Regions from separate parts of the Arthrobacter sp. Y3224055 genome, predicted to be linked through region 1. Evidence: predicted binding sites of a transcription regulator. Region 1 holds the regulator's gene; each other region holds the start of a gene.

Evidence for each region. The regulator HrcA, encoded in region 1, represses chaperone genes, less so after heat shock. The targets are predictions, from matches to a motif close to TTNGCACTCGNNNNNNNCGAGTGCNAA.
Region 2: groL (chaperonin GroEL) is a predicted target of HrcA. The motif match lies at 2,740-2,766, and genes of this name have one in related genera.
Region 3: groES (co-chaperone GroES) is a predicted target of HrcA. The motif match lies at 4,417-4,443, and genes of this name have one in related genera.

Annotation. Positions count from the first base shown of each region.
Region 1 covers NZ_JBNHGB010000002.1:175,830-182,218, forward strand. The annotation lists gene AC5RTY_RS06110 (DUF4188 domain-containing protein) at 1-377, shown strand, start outside; gene AC5RTY_RS06115 (DUF4870 domain-containing protein) at 434-856, opposite strand; gene AC5RTY_RS06120 (DUF3097 family protein) at 966-1,808, opposite strand; gene hrcA (heat-inducible transcriptional repressor HrcA) at 1,955-2,968, shown strand; gene dnaJ (molecular chaperone DnaJ) at 3,042-4,175, shown strand; gene AC5RTY_RS06135 (16S rRNA (uracil(1498)-N(3))-methyltransferase) at 4,178-5,005, shown strand; gene AC5RTY_RS06140 (GerMN domain-containing protein) at 5,029-6,030, opposite strand; gene AC5RTY_RS06145 (PhoH family protein) at 6,309-6,389, shown strand, end outside.
Region 2 covers NZ_JBNHGB010000008.1:33,407-39,795, forward strand. The annotation lists gene AC5RTY_RS16420 (uracil-DNA glycosylase) at 1-253, opposite strand, end outside; gene AC5RTY_RS16425 (DUF3263 domain-containing protein) at 422-730, shown strand; gene AC5RTY_RS16430 (LytR C-terminal domain-containing protein) at 791-1,438, shown strand; gene AC5RTY_RS16435 (cold-shock protein) at 1,705-1,911, shown strand; gene AC5RTY_RS16440 (TM2 domain-containing protein) at 1,994-2,533, opposite strand; gene groL (chaperonin GroEL) at 2,928-4,556, shown strand; gene AC5RTY_RS16450 (DUF4031 domain-containing protein) at 4,642-5,562, opposite strand; gene AC5RTY_RS16455 (RNase H family protein) at 5,678-6,389, shown strand, end outside.
Region 3 covers NZ_JBNHGB010000001.1:132,726-139,114, forward strand. The annotation lists gene AC5RTY_RS00590 (hypothetical protein) at 1-434, shown strand, start outside; gene guaB (IMP dehydrogenase) at 490-1,995, opposite strand; gene groL (chaperonin GroEL) at 2,249-3,853, opposite strand; gene groES (co-chaperone GroES) at 3,987-4,283, opposite strand; gene AC5RTY_RS00610 (siderophore ABC transporter substrate-binding protein) at 4,628-5,578, shown strand; gene AC5RTY_RS00615 (ABC transporter permease) at 5,631-6,389, shown strand, end outside.

The DNA.
Region 1 (6,389 bases):
TGGCCCGCACCGCGTCGGCAATGCCGGCGATGCTGGCGCACCTGGCGGCATCGCCGGAGGCCGGTCTGCTGGGCTTCCACCAATGGTTCGGGCGCACCACGATCATGCTCAGCTACTGGAAGAGCCCGGAACATCTGCAGCGGTTCGCGTCCGACCGCTCGGCGCCACACCTGGAACCCTGGCGGCGGTTCATGCGCGAATCGGCAGGCAGCGGGGACGTCGGCGTATGGCACGAAACGTACGAGACGGTGCCGGGGGGCCGGGAGAGTGTCTACAGCGACATGCCGCGCTTCGGTCTGGCCGCGGCGACCGCCCACGTGCCGATCGCGGCGGGGATGAACACCGCCCGCCAGCGGTTCTCCCGGCAGGCAGGGTAGGAGGGGGGCAGGGCCGGCAGGGCTACCGGAGCGGCTGTGCGGGCCGTATGTCAGAGCTACCGAAACAGGCGCAGGTTGTAGGCGTACCGGTAGGGAACGCCGCGGTTGCACTTGACGCCGGCGATGACGGAATAGACCGTGAGGAAGACCCAGATGGCGGCCGCGATGACGGCAAAGAGCCCGCTGACCGCCGGGATGAGGATCAGCAGGTTCGCAATGATGGCCACCGCCGTGGGCGGAACCGTGAAGTTCAGGGCCTCTTTGGACTCCTGGGCGGTAAAGGGACCCCGGTCCTTGAAGATCAGGTAGATCGCCAGCGACGGGAAGCAGCCCAGGATGCCGCCGAAGTGCGCCATGGTGGCCCATTGCCGGTCCTCCGAAGGGGTCAGGGGCAAAGCGGACGCCGACGCGCTCTGGTACTGCTGGCGCGGAGCGGACTTGCGCTCCGGCTGCTGCTGGCGAGCAGAGTTCTCGGACACTGGACCTACCTTCGGAAAATCTTCTGACGGCTCACTTCTGTTCCTAGCCTAGCTGTTCCAGCCCGTCTCCCGGTGCATTCCGCGGGCGGGGGCGCCGGCCTTAACCCGCTCAAACCGTCAGGAAATCAATGACTTCCTCCACCCGGCCCAGGAGACTGGGCTCCAGGTCGGCATAGGTGTTAACACTGCCCAGCAGCCTCTTCCAGCCGTCGGCGATGTCTATCTGGGTCCGGTGCGGCCAGCCGAGGCCGGCGAGGATGCCGGTCTTCCAATCGGTGCCGCGCGGAACCACCGGCCACGCGGACCGCCCGATGACCGCCGGTTTGATGGCCTGCCACACATCGACGTAGGGGTGGCCAACAATCAGTACGTTGCCCGCCGCCGCGGGCACGGCCATGGCGGCCTCGGCTATCCGCCACTCCTTGGAGTTGGGGACCAGATGGTCCACCAGGATGCCGAGCCTGCGCTGCGGGCCGGGGGAGAAGTCCGCCACGGCAGCTGCCAAATCGTCCACGCCGTGCAGGGGTTCGACCACGATCCCCTCTACCCGGAGGTCGTCACCCCAGACCTTCTCCACGAGTTCGGCGTCATGCTTGCCTTCGACCCAGATCCGGCTGGCCCGCGCGACCCTGGCCCGCTGTCCCTCGACCTTGACCGAACCGGAGGCCGTCCGTTGCCGGACGGGAGCCTTCGCCGCCGGCGCCGCCGGCACCACCTTCACCGGCTCGCCCTCGAACAGGAAGCCGAAACCCAGCGGGAACGAGCGGACCTTGCCCCGGCGGTCTTCCAGCGACACCAGATGCACACCGCCGGACTTCTCCACCCGGACGACGGCGCCGACCCACCCGCTCTGTGCGTCCTCGAGCACCAGTCCCGGTTCGGCGCCGATTTCGCGCAGTGCCCGGGCCTTGGGGGCGGTGAGATCCTGGGGGCCCCAGCCGTAGCTGCTCATAAACTTTAAGTCCTCTGCTGGTTGTCGTCCTCACGGCACGGCCGCCCGACAATGCTAACAACGGCGGCGACGTATTAGACTTAGCACTTGGACGTGTTGAGTGCTAACGGTCTGTCCGCAGACGAGTTGGAGACAGGAGGAGTGCAGTGAGCGAGGTCCGGAGGCTGGAAGTGCTCCGCGCCATTGTCGAAGACTATGTGCACTCGCGCGAGCCGGTGGGCTCCAAGGCACTGGTCGACCGGCACAGCCTGGGCGTGTCGTCAGCCACGATCCGCAACGACATGGCGGCGCTGGAGGAAGAGGGGCTGATCGTCGCCCCGCACACCAGTGCCGGCCGGATTCCCACGGACAAGGGCTACCGCCTGTTCGTGGATCGGATTTCGGACGTCAAGCCGCTCTCTGCCCCCGAGCGCCGCGCCATCCAGAAACTGCTGGAAGGCGCCGACGACCTTGATGATGTCATGGAACGCACCGTGCGGTTGCTGTCCCAGTTGACCAACCAGGTGGCCGTCATCCAGTATCCCCAGCTGGGTGCTGCCAAGGTGCGGCACATCGAGTTCATCCTGCTGGCTCCCAAAAGGGCCCTGGTCGTGCTGATCGCGGACAACGGCAAGGTGGAGCAGCATGTCGCGGCGCTTCCGGCGGACGTCACCGAGGATGCCCTGGCCACGCTGCGCACGGCATTCCTGTCGGTGCTGTCCGGGAAGCCGCTGGCGGCAGTGCCGGGGCTGCTGAAGAACTCCCCGGTGCCGCCGCAGGCGGGGCCGGCGGGCACGGCCGAGGCCCTGGCGTCGCAGCTTTCGCAGCTTGCCGCGGCCACGAACGAGGAGCGGATCTTGATGGCCGGCACGGCCAACCTGGCCCGATCCACGGTCGACTTCCAGCTGAGCATCGGTCCCATCCTCGAGGCTCTTGAAGAACAGGTGGTGCTGCTGCAGTTGCTCTCCGAACTGCATCAGGACGCGCGTGGCATGTCGGTGAGCATCGGCAGCGAAAACCCCTACGGTTCGCTGGCCGAAACCTCCGTAGTGGCCACCGGGTACGGCCCGGGCGCGACGGCCAAGGTCGGCATCCTCGGCCCCACCCGAATGGACTATCCCACCACCATGGCCGCGGTGCGCGCCGTCGCACGTTATTTGTCACGGATCCTCGCCGGCTAGCCACACGCCGCGCAGTGTCCGCACCGGCCGTCGGCGCCGGTGAACCGATCCCCAGGAAGTGAAGTACTACAAGGTGAGTAACCACTACGACGCCCTCGGTGTCAGCCAGGACGCCTCCACCGAGGAAATCAAGAAGGCCTACCGCAAGCTGGCCCGCAAGCTGCATCCGGACGTGAACCCCGGCCCGGAGGCAGCCGAACAGTTCAAGCAGGTCAGCCACGCGTACGAGGTGCTGTCCGACCCGCAGAAGCGGCGCATCTACGACACCACCGGCAACGAGAACGGCAACGACACCGGCTTCGGCGGCGGCTTCTCCGGGTCCGGGTTCGCCTTCCAGGACATCTTCGAAAGCTTCTTCGGCGGCGCCGGAGCGGGCGGCGCCGGTCCGGCCTCCCGGACCCGCCGCGGCCAGGACGCCCTGATCAACGTGCGGATCGACCTCAAGGACGCGGTCTTCGGCGTCAACAAGAAAATCGAAGTGGACACCGCCGTTGTCTGCCCCACCTGCGACGGCAGTTGCTGCCGCCCCGGCACCAGCCCGCGCACCTGCGACATCTGCGGCGGTTCCGGCCAGGTCCAGCGTGCGGTGCGGTCCATCCTGGGCCAGGTCATGACCACTGCCGCGTGCGGCAGCTGCCAGGGCTTCGGTACGGTCATTCCCGACCCCTGCAACGAGTGCAACGGTGAGGGCCGCGTCCGCAGCCGGCGTTCGCTGACCATCAAGCTCCCGGCGGGCGTCGGGACCGGAACGCGGATCCAGCTGGCCGGCCAGGGCGAAGCAGGCCCCGCCGGCGGCCCGCAGGGCGACCTGTATGTGGAAATCCGCGTGAACCCGGACAAGAATTTCATCCGCGAGGGCGACGACCTGCACGTCACGCTCTCGGTGCCGATGACCGCTGCCGCGCTGGGCACCGACCTTACGCTGGACACCTTCGACGGCGAACAGGAAGTCAGCATCAAGCCCGGCACGCAGGCGGGCGAGACCCTCACCCTGCGCGGCCTGGGCGTGACCCACCTGCGCGGCTACGGTCGCGGCGACCTGCAGGTGCACGTGCATGTGGAGACCCCGAGCAAGCTGGATGCGGAGCAGGAGGACCTGCTGCGCCGGCTGGCCAGGGCCCGCGGCGAGGAATACACCGAGGGCAAGCTGGCGTCCTCCGGCACTGGCGTCTTCGCCCGCCTGCGGGACCGGCTCGGTAACCTCTAGGCGTGACCAACCACCTGTTCTTCACCGCTCCGGGCGAGCTCGACGACGTCGCTCCGGGCGACAGCTTCACCCTGGCCGGGGACGAGGCGCGGCACGCCGTCACGGTCAAGCGGATCGAACCGGGTGAAGCCGTCGATCTGGCCGACGGGCGGGGCCGGCGGCTGGTAGGGGAGGCCGTTGCCGGCACCTCCGGCCAGCTCACCGTCCGCGCGCTCCGGATCCTGCAGGAGCCACGGCCCGACCCGGAGTTGGTGCTGGTGCAGGCGCTGGTTAAGGGAAACCGCGACGAACTTGCCATCGAGGCGGCCACCGAACTGGGTGTCGATGCCGTGGTGCCGTGGCAGGCCGAACGCAGCATCGTGCGCTGGAGGGCGGACAAGGCGGCCAAGGGCGCGGCGAAATGGCAGCTGGCGGTCCGGGCGGCCGCCAAGCAGTCGCGGCGTGCCCGCGTTCCGGAGGTGGAGCCGCTGGTGGAACGGGCCGGGCTCTGCGCCCTGATCCGGGACAGCCGGCTCTCGCTGCTGCTGCACGAGGACGCCGCAGGCAGCGTGGCCGACGCCGTGGAGGGGGCCGGGTTGGGTGCCGACCCTGCCGTCGGGGAGCGCGGCGGAAACGACGGCGGCGCTGCCTTGCCCGATGCCCGTACCGGCGGCGCGGGGCGCGTGCTGATGATCGTGGGCCCCGAAGGCGGGATGAGCCAGGCCGAAGTGGAGGCGATGCTCGACGCCGGGGCGGTGGCCGTGCGGCTGGGGCCGCACGTCCTGCGGTCCTCCACGGCCGGGCCCGCCGCCTTGACCCTGCTCAGCGAGTTGCTGGGCCGCTGGCGCTGACCACGTCCGTCAGCAGAGCCGGCCTAGGTGATGGTGAAGACCTTGCTGTCCGCATTCTGCCGTTCGTCGGTCCGCCCGTCCTGGTCCTTTTGGAACACGTACAGCCGGTAGGTGCCCGGATCCAGCTTCTGGCTGAACCGGAACTCGCCGATCTGCCCGCTGTCGGCATCAACGAGGGCCGTGCCGTCCTTGACCAGGTCGCCTTCGGACGTGTCGTCGGAACCGGCCAGGCGGAAAATCTGCCAGCTCAGTTCCGATTCGTACGCGACCCCGCGGCCGAACACCTCCACGCGTCCGGCTGCGGTGGCACCGTCGGCCGGATCAATGATCCATACCGGGGCGGCCAGGCTGCTGTTCCGGCCCATCGGCTGGCCCAGCGGCACATGGCCAAAGGCTTCGTAACCGTGGTGCCCGTCCACGAGGATGACCACTTCCAGCGGATCATCCGACGTGCTCAGCCCGGCGTTCGCCGCCGCGGCCGTGGCGGTGAAGACCAGTTGCTGCACGGCCCGTTCGGCGATGCCGGCATCCACGCGGCGGCTGAACGCGTCCGAGGAAATGTCCAGCGTGATGACCGAACCGTTGGTGATGGAGGCGCCCACCTTGCTCGCCGGGCTGAGCGGATTAAAGTAGTCCGGATCGAGGGGCTGCAGCCGCGTCAGCGCGGCCACCGCCGTCGTAATGGGATCACCCAGGTTCTCCGCCTGGCGGTATTCCCGGTACAGGAACACGTTCCCGGCATTGGTGCCCAGCCAATAGACGGGGGAGAGCTCCGAGGAGCGCAGGGTCTCGACCGGCACGCTGGAGACCAGGGGGCTGCTGGCCGAAGCGGGGTCGGTGGGATTGGGCATGGAGGTCTGTCCGCCGCCGCCACCGCCGGCGGCCTGCGGCGAGCATCCGAGCAGCACCAGCGATGAGGCAGTGACCAGGGCCAACCACGCACCGAAGCGGCGTGTTGGGACCGAGCCTGCAGGCTGCCGGAGCTGGTTGCTGGTGATGCTTTCGATCCCTTCTGACGTTGGCAATGACCGGGTTTTTGTGGGCCGAAAAGGGCTGCTGCCGCCTTTCCTGCCTCACTAGCTTGGCATACGGGAGGGGGGCTGATGGCTGCTTTAACCGGCGCTCAACCGGACTGATGCAGGATTGATGCAGGATCGATACCAAGGCGTTTTTCGGGCCCGCAGAGGACTGTGCGGCGGCTCGTGCCGTAGCATGGACTTGTACCGTCGGGACCGGATCCATTTCCGGTTACCGCCAGCAAGCGCCCACCGAAGGAGCGATGAAAGGCCACATCGGCCGGACTATGTCCCAATCACGCCTGGATGTCGATCCGCTGGGATCAAGCAGCCGTTCCGTCCATTTCGATTCGTCGGAACACATGGTC
Region 2 (6,389 bases), on a different contig from region 1:
TGGACAGCGGCCGCTGGAACGCCCTCAACACGTTGGCCGGCGCGGGCAGCAAGGTCTTTCCGGCGGCGCGCTCGCCGTCGAGGTAGGAGGCCAGGTCCCAGAGCAGGGGTTCGGCGGGAGCAAGCACCTCGGCCCACTCGGGATGAATCACGGCGGAGAGCTCCCGCGGCGAGGCAAACGGGTACGGGGCGCCAAGGTCCGCGGCAGGCGGGTGGGCTGGCAGGGGAAAGAGGGCACCGTCGTCGTAGTTCACAGTTCCATCTTTGCGGAAACCACCCGCCGGCAGGCAATCAGGTCGCGCACGCCGCCCTCCGGGCCGTGCGGGACCGGCCGGGGCGGTGAATGACATGCCTGTGATTCGCCTTTATCATGGGGGAGGTATTGATTGCTGTCAGCAAGTACTAGGAAGCGCAGGTGTGTTGTGGCGGGTTCGGCCGAGGCCAGTGCCTTTTCACTCGAGGCCGAGGTTGACGATGCCAGCCCGCTGAGCGAGCGCGACCAGCGCATGCTGGCCCTGGAGCGGCAGTGGTGGAAGTACGCCGGAGCCAAGGAGCAGGCCATCCGCGAACTGTTCGACATGTCCGCCACGCACTACTACCAGATCCTGAATGCGTTGATCGACACCGAGGATGCGTTGGCGCACGATCCGATGCTGGTGAAGAGATTGCGTAGACTACGTACGTCCCGCCAGCGCGCGCGCACTGCTCGCCGGCTGGGCACCGACGCCTAGAACCGGGACGGCCTGGTAGGCCGGTTTCCGTTTCGCCACCACAAGGATGCACTGAAAGCGATGAGCAAGTACCCCCGGGATGAGTTCGACCAGGTCCCCGAAACTTCAGACCGCCACGGTGTGCACCGCGCACGGATGGCGACGCCGAAGTCCAACGGCCTGGGCCTGATCGTCCTGGCCGCGGTACTGGCGCTGGCGGTTGGCGCCCTGTCGTTCTTCGTGCTTCCGCTGCTGGGAGGCGGGGGATCTTCGACCACGGCCGCCGGCCAGGCCGCCCCCGCGGCCAGCGTTTCGCCCACGCCAACAACGCAGGAAACCGAAACCGCCGAGCCGGAAGCGACCGCCACCGCGAAGCCGACCGAGGAGGCAACGGAAGAGCCCACCGAGGAGCCGACCGAGGAGCAGACCGAGGAACCCACGGAAGAGGCCGCGGCGGTCAACAAGCAGGACCCGGTGATGATCCTCAACGGCACCGGCGTGACCGGGCTGGCCGGAACCGTGTCGCAGCGGGTGCAGGCGGACGGCTGGTCGATCGCGGTCGTGGACAACTGGGGCGGCGCCCCGCTCGCTGGCTCGGTGATCTTCTACAACCCGGGCCAGGAAGCCAACGCGCGGGCCCTCGGACAATTGCTGGGCATCAGTGCGATGCAGGAAAACGGCAACGTCTCGCAGTACGTCACCGTGGCGCTGGGGCCCGGCTACCAGTAAGGCATTCTCCTCGCCGGACCGCCACTGTGGCATTCGCCAGGCCGGACCCCCAATAGGCCATGCGCCGGGATTGCGCGCCGGCCGGGCCGCCAACTGCCCGTAGCGCCATTACCCATGCGGAGCGGCCTCCAAGCGGAATTTCGGTTACGCCTCAATAACATTTAGGTGTGCGGTAGCTCACTTCACCCCGCTGCGCGGTTAAGGTGAAACCATCCTGCCGCTGAACCGTACACGGCAGGCTGGAACTACTGAGTATGGAGAACGCTATGGCGCTGGGAACCGTCAAATGGTTCAACGCGGAAAAGGGCTACGGCTTCATCACCGTGGACGAAGAAAATTCCGATGTTTTTGTCCACTGGTCCGCTATTCAAATGGATGGTTACCGTTCCCTCGATGAGGGGCAGCGCGTAGAGTTCCAGATCGGCCAGGGCCAGAAGGGTCCGCAGGCAGAAGAGGTCCGGGTCGCCCCGTAGCAGACCCGCAATGACGACAGCGGCGGAGGCTGGGGTGCCTCCGCCGCCGGTTTCGTCGCGCCGGTTCGTCGCGCCGGTCGGGCTACTCCTTGAGCGGGATCCCGCGGGCGTCGCGCTTGAACGGCTCTGCCCCGACCAGGATCATGATGCCCTCGACGAACCCCCAGACGGCGCCGAAACCAAACGTCAGGAACGTGACGACAATCTGCACCACGCCGATGGCGACGTGGCCCAGATAGAACCGGTGGACGCCCAGGCCGCCCAGCAGGATGCCGAGCAGCCCGCCGATCAGCCGGGACTTCTGTTCCGGATAGTAGTAGCCCGGGGGAGCACCGTAGTACTGCTGCTGCCCGTAGGGCTGGCCCGGCTGGCCCTGCCCCGGCTGGCCGGGCTGAGCGTATTGCTGTCCCGGGACGCCGTACGGTTGCTGGCCGAAGGGCTGCTGGCCCGGGGCCGGCTGCTGTTGCCCCGGAGCCCCGTAACCCGGCTGGCCGGGCTGCGGGTATTGCTGTCCCGCTCCGTCGTACGGCGGCTGTCCGCCGAGCGGCCTCGTCGGGTTGGTGCCCGGTGCCAGGGGCTCGGTGGGGTTACTGGTGTTCTTCTCGTCCGGTGATTCAGACATGGTTCTCCGACCTTTGCCCGGTGCCGGGCCGATTGTTCGCGTGCGCTGTCTTGCCTGCCAATCTACGCGGGAGGGGCCTGTCGTTTCCATGGGGGTCCACCCTGATTGTTGGCCCGGGGGTGCTCAGGGGGATCTCGGCCGGAGAAGCGCGTCATCCGGCAGGCCCAACAGCTTGCACTCGACACCTGCGAGTGCTAATTATTGAGTTAGCACTCTCGCGGGCTGACTGCTAAGAAAGCCCGTAGGGAGTGAAACCCGCCACCTCGGTGAGGTGAGCGGCGCGGCGTACCGAATCCGCCGTCGTCGTGAGCCGTCCGTCGCGGGCACCGCAGGTGGCCAGCAGCCGTCAAAAGCTGCGTCCAGTGTCTATTGTCCAGAAGGGACGTAAGCCGCTATGGCAAAGATCATTGCATTTGACGAAGAGGCCCGCCGCGGCCTCGAGCGCGGACTCAACACCCTCGCTGACGCCGTTAAGGTAACCCTCGGCCCGCGTGGCCGCAACGTCGTGCTCGAGAAGAAGTGGGGCGCCCCCACGATCACCAACGATGGTGTTTCCATCGCCAAGGAGATCGAGCTGGACGACCCGTACGAGAAGATCGGCGCCGAGCTGGTCAAGGAAGTCGCCAAGAAGACCGACGACGTCGCCGGTGACGGCACCACCACCGCCACCGTCCTGGCCCAGGCCCTGGTCAAGGAAGGCCTGCGCAACGTTGCTGCCGGCGCCGACCCGCTGAGCCTGAAGCGCGGCATCGAGAAGGCTGTTGACGCCGTCACCACCGAGCTCATCGCTTCCGCCAAGGAAATCGAGACCAAGGAACAGATCGCCGCTACCGCGTCGATCTCCGCCGGAGATCCGCAGATCGGCGAGCTGATCGCCGAGGCCCTGGACAAGGTGGGCAAGGAAGGCGTCGTCACGGTCGAGGAGTCCAACACCTTCGGCCTGGAGCTGGAGCTCACCGAAGGCATGCGCTTCGACAAGGGCTACCTGTCCGCATACTTCGTCACCGACGCAGAGCGCCAGGAGACGGTCCTCGAGGATCCGTACATCCTGATCGTCAACTCCAAGATCTCCAACGTGAAGGACCTGGTTGGCATCCTGGAGAAGGTCATGCAGTCGGGCAAGCCGCTGCTGATCATCGCCGAGGACGTCGAGGCCGAGGCCCTGGCCACCCTGATCGTGAACAAGATGCGCGGCACCTTCAAGTCCGTGGCCGTCAAGGCTCCGGGCTTCGGTGACCGCCGCAAGGCCATGCTGGCCGACATCGCCATCCTGACCGGCGGCCAGGTCATCGCCGAAGAGGTCGGCCTCAAGCTGGAGAACGCCACCCTGGACCTGCTGGGCCAGGCCCGCAAGGTGGTTGTCACCAAGGACGAGACCACCATCGTCGAAGGTGCCGGCGAAGCCGACGCCATCGCCGGGCGCGTCAACCAGATCCGGGCCGAGATCGAGAACTCCGATTCCGACTACGACCGCGAGAAGCTGCAGGAGCGCCTGGCCAAGCTGGCCGGCGGCGTTGCAGTCATCAAGGCCGGTGCCGCAACCGAGGTCGAGCTCAAGGAGCGCAAGCACCGCATCGAGGACGCTGTCCGCAACGCGAAGGCTGCCGTTGAGGAAGGCATCGTCGCCGGTGGCGGCGTGGCCCTGATCCAGGCCGGCGCCAAGGCGTTCGCCAACCTCAACCTCGAAGGCGACGAAGCAACCGGCGCCAACATCGTCAAGGTTGCCATCGACGCTCCGCTGAAGCAGATCGCCCTCAACGCCGGCCTGGAGCCGGGCGTCGTGGCCGACAAGGTCCGCGGCCTGGCCGACGGCCACGGCCTGAACGCCGCCACCGGTGTCTACGAGGACCTGCTGGCTGCGGGCGTGAACGATCCGGTCAAGGTGACCCGCTCTGCCCTGCAGAACGCGGCCTCCATCGCCGGCCTGTTCCTGACCACCGAAGCCGTGGTCGCCGACAAGCCGGAGAAGGCCGCTCCGGCCATGCCGGGCGGCGACGAGATGGGCGGCATGGGCGGCTTCTAAGCTTCCCCGCCACAACCTCGGCCTGACAGCAGGCCACGGTTCAGCGAGGCGCGGTTCCCGTCATGGGAGCCGCGCCTCGCGGCCTTTATCCCCTTTCCGCAGCGAGCCAGTCGGGCCTCTCGTGCCAGGCTTCCAGCTCGGCCGAGAGGTTGTGCCGGGCACGCTCCAGCCACTTCTCCCTGGCCGCGGGGGTCCGGTAGAGCGGATCCAGCGCCAGCAGACCGCGGACGACGGCGGTGCGCCCGGCGGCGAAGTCGGCGTCGGGCACGTGCGCATAGTCTTTGCGGACGTCCCGGACATAGCTGCGGTACTCCGCCGGCGATCCGCCGAGGACGGACAGGTCGGCGTCGCACAGCAGGGCACCGGTTAGATCCTGCGGGCCGGGCGAATGGATGGCCGTGAGCAGGACCAGCCGAACCACTTCGGCCGTCTCCTCGCCGCTGCAGCCCGCCGTCGGCAGGCAGGCAGCCGCGAGATCAGCCGATTCCTGTTCGTCGACACCGGGCCGGCCGTTGTAGACGGCGTCATGGAACCAGGCCGCCAACCATACTGCCCGCGGCCGGGGAACGGAGCCGGCCGGGGCAGTGAGCTGTTCCAGCGCCTCCAGGACAGCCAAAAGGTGGCCGGGGCCATGGTAATGGCGGTGCGGTTCTCCCCAACGGTCCAGCAGGTCTCGGCCGAGGTCCTCGTGTCCGGGCAGCAGCTCGTTCCACCGGCGGAGCAGCACCCTGCGCAGCCTCTCCGGGCGCTGACGGGCCGGTACCCGCAACCCGCTCGCCTGCAACCGGCGGGTCAGGTCACCGGCGCTGACTTCGACGGCACCCAGCCTGACCAGCTCGGCGTAGCGGCTGGCCGGCACATCGTAGTGGTCCCGGTCGAAGGCCCGCTCGCGGATCCCGGCTGCCGCGGCGAAGCGGTGCAGCTCGGCCAGCGACGTGTCGGAGACCAGATGGGAAAAGTGGGTGCCATGCGCGGGCCAGAGCGGAGGATCGATGAGTATTGCCACGTGCCCAGCCTAGGGCCAGGAATGTCTGCCCCGCGCCCGCCCTAGGGCCAGGAATGTAGGCCACGTGCCCCGCGCACGGACAGGAACGGTGGTCGGATCTGAAAAGATGGAGATCATGACTATCACTGCTGCCGCCGATGGCTCCGCGCTCGGCAACCCCGGACCGGCTGGCTGGGCCTGGTACATCGACGACACCGCGTGGGCTGCCGGGGGCTGGCCGCACGGCACCAACAACCAGGGCGAGCTGATGGCCGTGCTGGACCTGTTCCGGGCCACGGCGCACCTGCCGCAGGAACACCTGCGCGTGTTGTGTGACAGCCAGTACGTGATCAACTGTGTGACCAAATGGATGCCGGGCTGGAAGCGGCGGGGCTGGAAGAAGGCCGACGGCAAGCCGGTGCTGAACGTCGACCTGCTCAAAGACATCGACGCGGCGATCAAGGGACGCAGCTACGAGTTCGAGTGGGTGAAGGGCCACGCCGGACACAGGCTGAACGAAGCCGCCGACGAACGCGCCCGAGCGGTGGCCCTCGCCTTTCAGAACGGCACCGGCGCACCGGCCGGCCCGGGCTTTCCCGGCGGACCGGGAACCTCCGGCAGCGCCGTCATCGGATCTGCGCGGGCTGCCGCCGCCCGCCCGGGAACCACCCCGGCTGCCGCCGCCCGCCCGGGAACCACCCCGGCTGCCGCCGCCCGCCCCGAAAACACCCCGGCTGCCGCCGCCCGTCCGGGAAACACCCCGGCTGCCGCCTCCCGCCCGAAAAACGCCCCGGCCGCCCGGCCGGCTGCCGCAGTCGTGCCGGAACCCGATCTTTTTTCCGAGTTGG
Region 3 (6,389 bases), on a different contig from region 1:
ATGAAGGCCAGTATGTCCGCTACGGCCCGAACATCTCCCAGACCCGGACCGGGGACGAGGCCCTCGCCCTCCACGAGTCGCGGCATGTTGACCAGTGGGCCGTTGCCAATCTGCTCGCCGGCCCGTTCGCATTTCCGGCGGCGTACATCATCGACGGGGCGCTGTTCCCCTCCTCGCGCAACCACTTTGAGCGGGCCGCCGGATTGGCCGATGGGGCGTATCCGCCCGCGCCGGACAACTGGCCGGCGCCGCGCTGGCCTGACACCGCGGCCCTCGTGCTCATCGCGCTCCTGATCTTCCGACGCCGGCTCCGTTGGCTCACCCGCGTCGCGGTCGGTGGCCGCGCGCACGCCCGGGCCCACGCGCCGAGGCGCTGTCCCGTCCATACGCGGGGCTGGTCGCGGGGCGCCGGCGAAGGTCCTGCCGCTGGTTAACGCGAGTGGCGCCGCTCCCCTGGTGCGGGGAACGGCGCCGTCGACGACTGCGGGACTACCGCTTGTAGTTCGGTGCCTCCACGGTCATCATGATGTCGTGCGGGTGGGACTCCTTCAGCCCCGCCGCGGTGATCCGCACGAACTTGCCCTTGGCCTTCAGCTCGGCGATGTTGCGGGCACCGGTGTAGAACATGGTCTGGCGCAGGCCGCCGACCAGCTGGTGCGCGACGGCCGAGAGCGGGCCGCGGTAGGGCACCTGGCCTTCGATGCCCTCGGGGATCAGCTTCTCGTCGTCGGGCACGTCGGCCTGGAAGTAGCGGTCCTTGGAATAAGAGGTGTTCTTCCCGCGCGTCTGCATGGCCCCCAGCGAGCCCATGCCGCGGTAGGCCTTGAACTGCTTGCCGTTGACGAACACCAGGTCCCCCGGGGATTCCGCGGCGCCGGCCAGCAGCGAGCCGAGCATCACCGTGTCCGCGCCGGCGACCAGGGCCTTGCCGATGTCGCCGGAGTGCTGCAGGCCGCCGTCGGCAATCACCGGGATGCCCGCCGGGATGGCCGCCTTGGCCGACTCGTAGATCGCCGTGATCTGCGGTACGCCAACGCCTGCCACCACCCGGGTGGTGCAGATGGAGCCCGGGCCCACGCCCACCTTGATGGCGTCGGCGCCGGCGTCGACCAGTGCCTGCGCGCCCTCGCGGGTGGCGGCCTGGCCGCCGATCACGTCCACGTGGGCCGCGGCCGGGTCCTTCTTCAGCCGGGCGATCATGTCCAGCACGCCCTGGCTGTGGCCGTTGGCGGTGTCCACCACGAGGACGTCCACGCCGGCCTCGATCATGGTCATCGAGCGCTCGTAGCCGTCGCCGAAGAAGCCGACCGCCGCGCCGACGCGGAGGCGGCCGTCGTCGTCCTTGGTGGCCAGCGGGTACTGCTCCGCCTTGTCGAAGTCCTTGACGGTGATCAAGCCCTGCAGCATACCGGCGTCGTCCACCAGCGGGAGTTTCTCAATCCGGTTCTTGCCCAGCAGTTCGATGACTTCCGGGCGGCTGATGCCCACCTTGCCCGTGATCAGCGGCGTGGAGGTCATCACCTCGTGAACCTTGGTGGTGGGATAGTCGGCGCGGGGCACGAACCGGGTGTCGCGGTTGGTGCAGATGCCCACCAGCTTGCCCTCGGAGTCCACCACGGGCAGTCCGGACACGCGGTAGTTGTAGCAAAGTTCGTCCAGTTCGGCCAGCGTGGCGTCCGGGGCGATGGTCACCGGGTTGGTGATCATGCCGGACTCGCTGCGCTTGACCCGGTCCACGTGCTCGGCCTGGTCCTGGATGGACAGGTTGCGGTGGATGACGCCCAGGCCGCCCTGGCGCGCCATGGCGATGGCCATCCGCGATTCCGTCACGGTATCCATGGCGGCGGAGAGGAGCGGGGTCTGGACCGTGATGCGGCGGGTCAGGCGGGAGCTGGTATCGGCCTCGGACGGAATCACATCCGTCGGGCCGGGCAGCAGGAGCACGTCGTCGTAGGTCAGACCCTCGAAAGCGAACGGATTGAATTCTTCGGACACTGCAGGGCCTTTCGAGCGATACCGGTGGCGGCCGCCGGTCACCGACAGCGGGGATCGGGTTCCGGGGTTGGTTACATCCTAAAACGATTCCGCCCTGCCCACTATTTCCCGCGGCAACCGATGTGGCGGAGCTAACGTGCGCGCCCGGCTCCGGGGCTTCCACCACCCCGGACCCCACGACGACGAAGGGGACCCTGCACGGGCAGGATCCCCTCCGGACGGGCGAGGCCCGACCAACAGCCGGCGGCGTGCGCTAGTGCTGGTGGTTGTGCCCGTCCTCTTCGGCCGGCTTCTCGACGACCAGGGTTTCGGTGGTCAGCACCAGTGCCGCGATCGAGGCCGCGTTGCGCAGCGCCGAGCGGGTCACCTTCACCGGGTCGATGATGCCCGCGGCGACGAGGTCCTCGTATTCGCCGGTGGCGGCGTTGAAGCCGTTATTGAGCTCCATGTCGCCCACCTTGGAGACAACGACCATGCCCTCGTGGCCGGCGTTCTCGGCGATCCAGCGCAGCGGCTGGGCCAGCGCGCGGCGGACCAGGCCGACGGCGGTGGCTGCGTCGCCCTCGAGCGCCAGCACGTTCGGGTCGGTGTCCAGAGCCTGGGCGGCGTGCACCAGGGCGGTGCCGCCGCCGGCCACGATGCCTTCTTCCAGGGCAGCGCGGGTGGAGGACACGGCGTCCTCGATCCGGTGCTTCTTCTCCTTCATTTCGACCTCGGTGGCAGCGCCGACCTTGATCACGCCGATGCCGCCGGACAGCTTGGCCAGCCGCTCCTGGAGCTTCTCGCGGTCCCAATCGGAATCGGTGCGCAGCACCTCCGCCTGCAACTGGGACACGCGGTCGGCCACGTCGGCCTCGGAGCCGGCGCCGTCAACAATGGTGGTGTTGTCCTTGGTGACGGTGATGCGGCGTGCCGTGCCCAGCACCTCGAGGCCCACCTGGTCCAGCTTCAGGCCGAGGTCCGCGGACACGACCTGGGCGCCGGTGAGCACCGCGATGTCCTGCAGCATGGCCTTGCGGCGGTCGCCAAAGCCCGGCGCCTTTACGGCGGCAACGTTGAGGGTGCCGCGGATCTTGTTGACCACCAGGGTGGACAGGGCCTCGCCGTCGATGTCTTCGGCGATGATGAACAGCGGCTTGTTGGCCTGCAGCACCTTTTCCAGCAGCGGCAGGAACTCCTGCACCGTGGAGATCTTGCCCTGGGAGATCAGGATCAGCGCGTCCTCGAGGACTGCCTCCTGGCGCTCCTGGTCGGTGACGAAGTACTGCGACAGCAGGCCCTTGTCGAACTGCATGCCCTCGGTGAGCACCAGTTCGGTCTCCATGCTGGAGCCCTCTTCGATGGTGATGACGCCGTCCTTGCCCACCTTGTCGAACGCTTCGGCCAGCAGTTTGCCGACCTCGGGGCTCTGGGCGGAGATGGTGGCGACCTCGGCGACCCTGCCTTCGACCTCGCGGGCGTTCTCCAGCAGGCGGGCGGCAACGGCCTCGACCGCTACCTCGATGCCGTGCTTGAGGGCCCCGGGGGCGGCGCCGGCGGCCACGTTGCGGAGGCCTTCCTTCACCAAGGCCTGGGCCAGGACGGTAGCCGTGGTGGTGCCGTCACCGGCAACATCGTTGGTCTTGGTGGCGACTTCCTTGGCCAACTGCGCGCCGAGGTTCTCGTACGGATCGTCGAGTTCCACCTCGCGGGCGATGGTCACGCCGTCGTTGGTGATGGTGGGGGCGCCCCACTTCTTGTCCAGGACCACGTTACGGCCACGCGGGCCGAGGGTGACCCGGACGGTATTGGCGAGCTTGTCGACGCCGGCTTCCAGCGCCTTGCGGGCGGCGTCGTTGAACTCCAACTGCTTTGCCATGAATTTGTTCCTTTCACGCAAAATGCCCCGGCTGCGCTGCTAGAGGAGGCAGCCGGGGCATTTCGGTTGTCCGTGATTCCGGCTGCGGGCGTCGACTGCGCGCGCCCGAGCCGCCGGACTCAGCTGATGGGCCTTACTTGGTGACGATGGCCAGCACGTCGCGGGCGGAGAGCACCAGGTACTCTTCCCCGCCGACCTTGACCTCGGTTCCGCCGTACTTCGAGTAGATGACGACGTCACCCTCGGCTACGTCAACGGGAACCCGGTTGCCATTGTCATCGACGCGGCCGGGGCCGATCGCGACAACTTTGCCTTCCTGCGGCTTTTCCTTGGCGGTGTCCGGAATGACCAGGCCGGAGGCCGTGGTCTGCTCTGCTTCGAGCGGCTGGACAACAATACGATCCTCAAGAGGCTTAATGGAGACCGACACTCGGCTCTCTCCTTTTCATGCGCTACGAATAGGTTGGCCAAGGAGATGTCTGCCGTCGTCGCGGTGCCGGCAGGCGGTTCCTTGTATTAGCACCCACACGGGGTGAGTGCTAACTGCGACTCTATGAGAAGGATTAGCACTCGGTCAAGGCGAGTGCCAGCGGCGGGCCCTCCGGCTTCCGTGGCCGCCGCCTATGTGACGAAGATCGGCTCTGCCGTCCACCGGCCAAGTTGCGTTAGGCTAACCTAACCCGGTAGCTTTCAAGCTGCGCGCAAATAGCAAACGTTTATGTTGCCTAATGCCGGTCCCCGCCCGGGACGGCGTTGACGAACAATGGAGAGTCAGTGAAAAAGCCCCTGAAGTCCGGCCTGGTGGCCATGACCGCAGCCGTTTCCATGCTCGCCCTGAGCGCCTGCGGCCAGCAGACCGACGCCGCGGCAGGCACCGGCGCCGAGACGATCAGCGTTGAGCACGCCTCCGGCACCACCGACGTGCCGGTGAACCCGGAGACGGTCTACACCTTCGATCTCGGGGTGCTGGACAGCCTCACCGCCCTGGGCGTCGAGGTCGACGGCGTCCCGGAGGCGGCCGTGTTCCCCGAATCGCTGGCGCAGTACGCCGGCGACGAATACACCAAGATCGGCTCCATGAAGGAACCCGACTTCGAGGCCATCAGCGAAGGCGCACCCGACCTGATCATCATCTCGGGCCGCACCGCCGAGGCCTACGGGGAGCTGAGCAAAATCGCCCCGACAATCGACCTGAGCGTGGACACCGCCGCTCCGATCGAGAGCTTCAAGGAAGTCTCCGCGACCCTCGGCGAGATCTTCGGCAAGGAAGCCGAAGTTGAAGAAAAGCTGGCGGCCATCGACACCCGGATCGAGGACACCAAGGCCGCAGCTGCCGACGCCGGCACCGGTTTGGTGCTGATGACGAGCGGCGGCGAGATGACGGCCTACGGCTCGGGGTCCCGCTTCGGCATCGTGCACGATGTCCTGGGCGTGCAGACGGCCGCGGATGTGAAGTCCGAGGGCCCGCACGGCGAGGCCATTTCGCACGAATTCGTCGCCGAGGCCAACCCGGACCACCTGTTCGTGATCGACCGCGACTCCGCCGTCGGCGAATCCGGGGAAGCCGCTGCGGCCGTCCTGGACAACGACCTGGTCAACGGCACCAGCGCCGCCAAGAACGACAGCATTACCTATCTGGACTCGGCCTCCTGGTACCTGGTGGGCTACGGCCTGAATAATACGGACGCCATGATCAGCGCCGTCCAGGCAGCCGTCACGAAGTAGCACCCGTACGGCCGCCGGCGTCCCGCCGGCGGCCTGCGCGGTGGCCCGACCCATGGCTTCCTCCACGATTTCCAGTCCGGCCCCGGCGGCAGCAGCCGCGACGGGACGCTCCCGCGCCCGCGGATCCGGTTCCCAGCTCGCCTGGGCGGCCACCGCCGTCGTCGTCCTGGCCATTGCCAGCATGTTTGTGGGCGTCAGCGATGTGTCGCTGCCTGCCCTGCTGGCCGGCGACCAGAAGGCCTGGGACATTTTCTGGATCAGCCGGCTGCCGCGCACCCTGTCGGTCATCCTGGCCGGCGCGGCGCTGGGGATTGCCGGGCTGATCATGCAGCTGATGGCGCGGAACAAATTCGTGGAGCCGTCCACCGTGGGCACCGTGGAGTCTGCCTCGCTGGGCATCCTGGTGGTCACGGTGGCGATCCCCGGTGCCACCCTGTTGGCCAAGATGTCCGTGGCGACCGTGTTCGCGGCCGCCGGGACCGGCCTGTTCCTGCTGGTGCTGCGCCGGATCCCGCTGCGCAACACGCTCATCGTGCCGCTGGTGGGCATCATGCTGGGCGGCGTCATCGCCGCGGTGACCACGTTCTTTGCCTACCGCTTTGACCTGCTGCAGACGCTGAACAGCTGGATGATCGGCGACTTCTCCGGCGTGCTCCGCGGCCGCTACGAGCTCCTCTGGATTGTCGCGCTGCTCGCGGTGATCGGCTACCTGTGCGCGGACCGCTTCACGATGGCCGGCATGGGGCAGGAATTTTCCACCAATCTGGGCCTGCACTACGGCCGGATCCTGACGCTCGGGCTGGTCATCGTC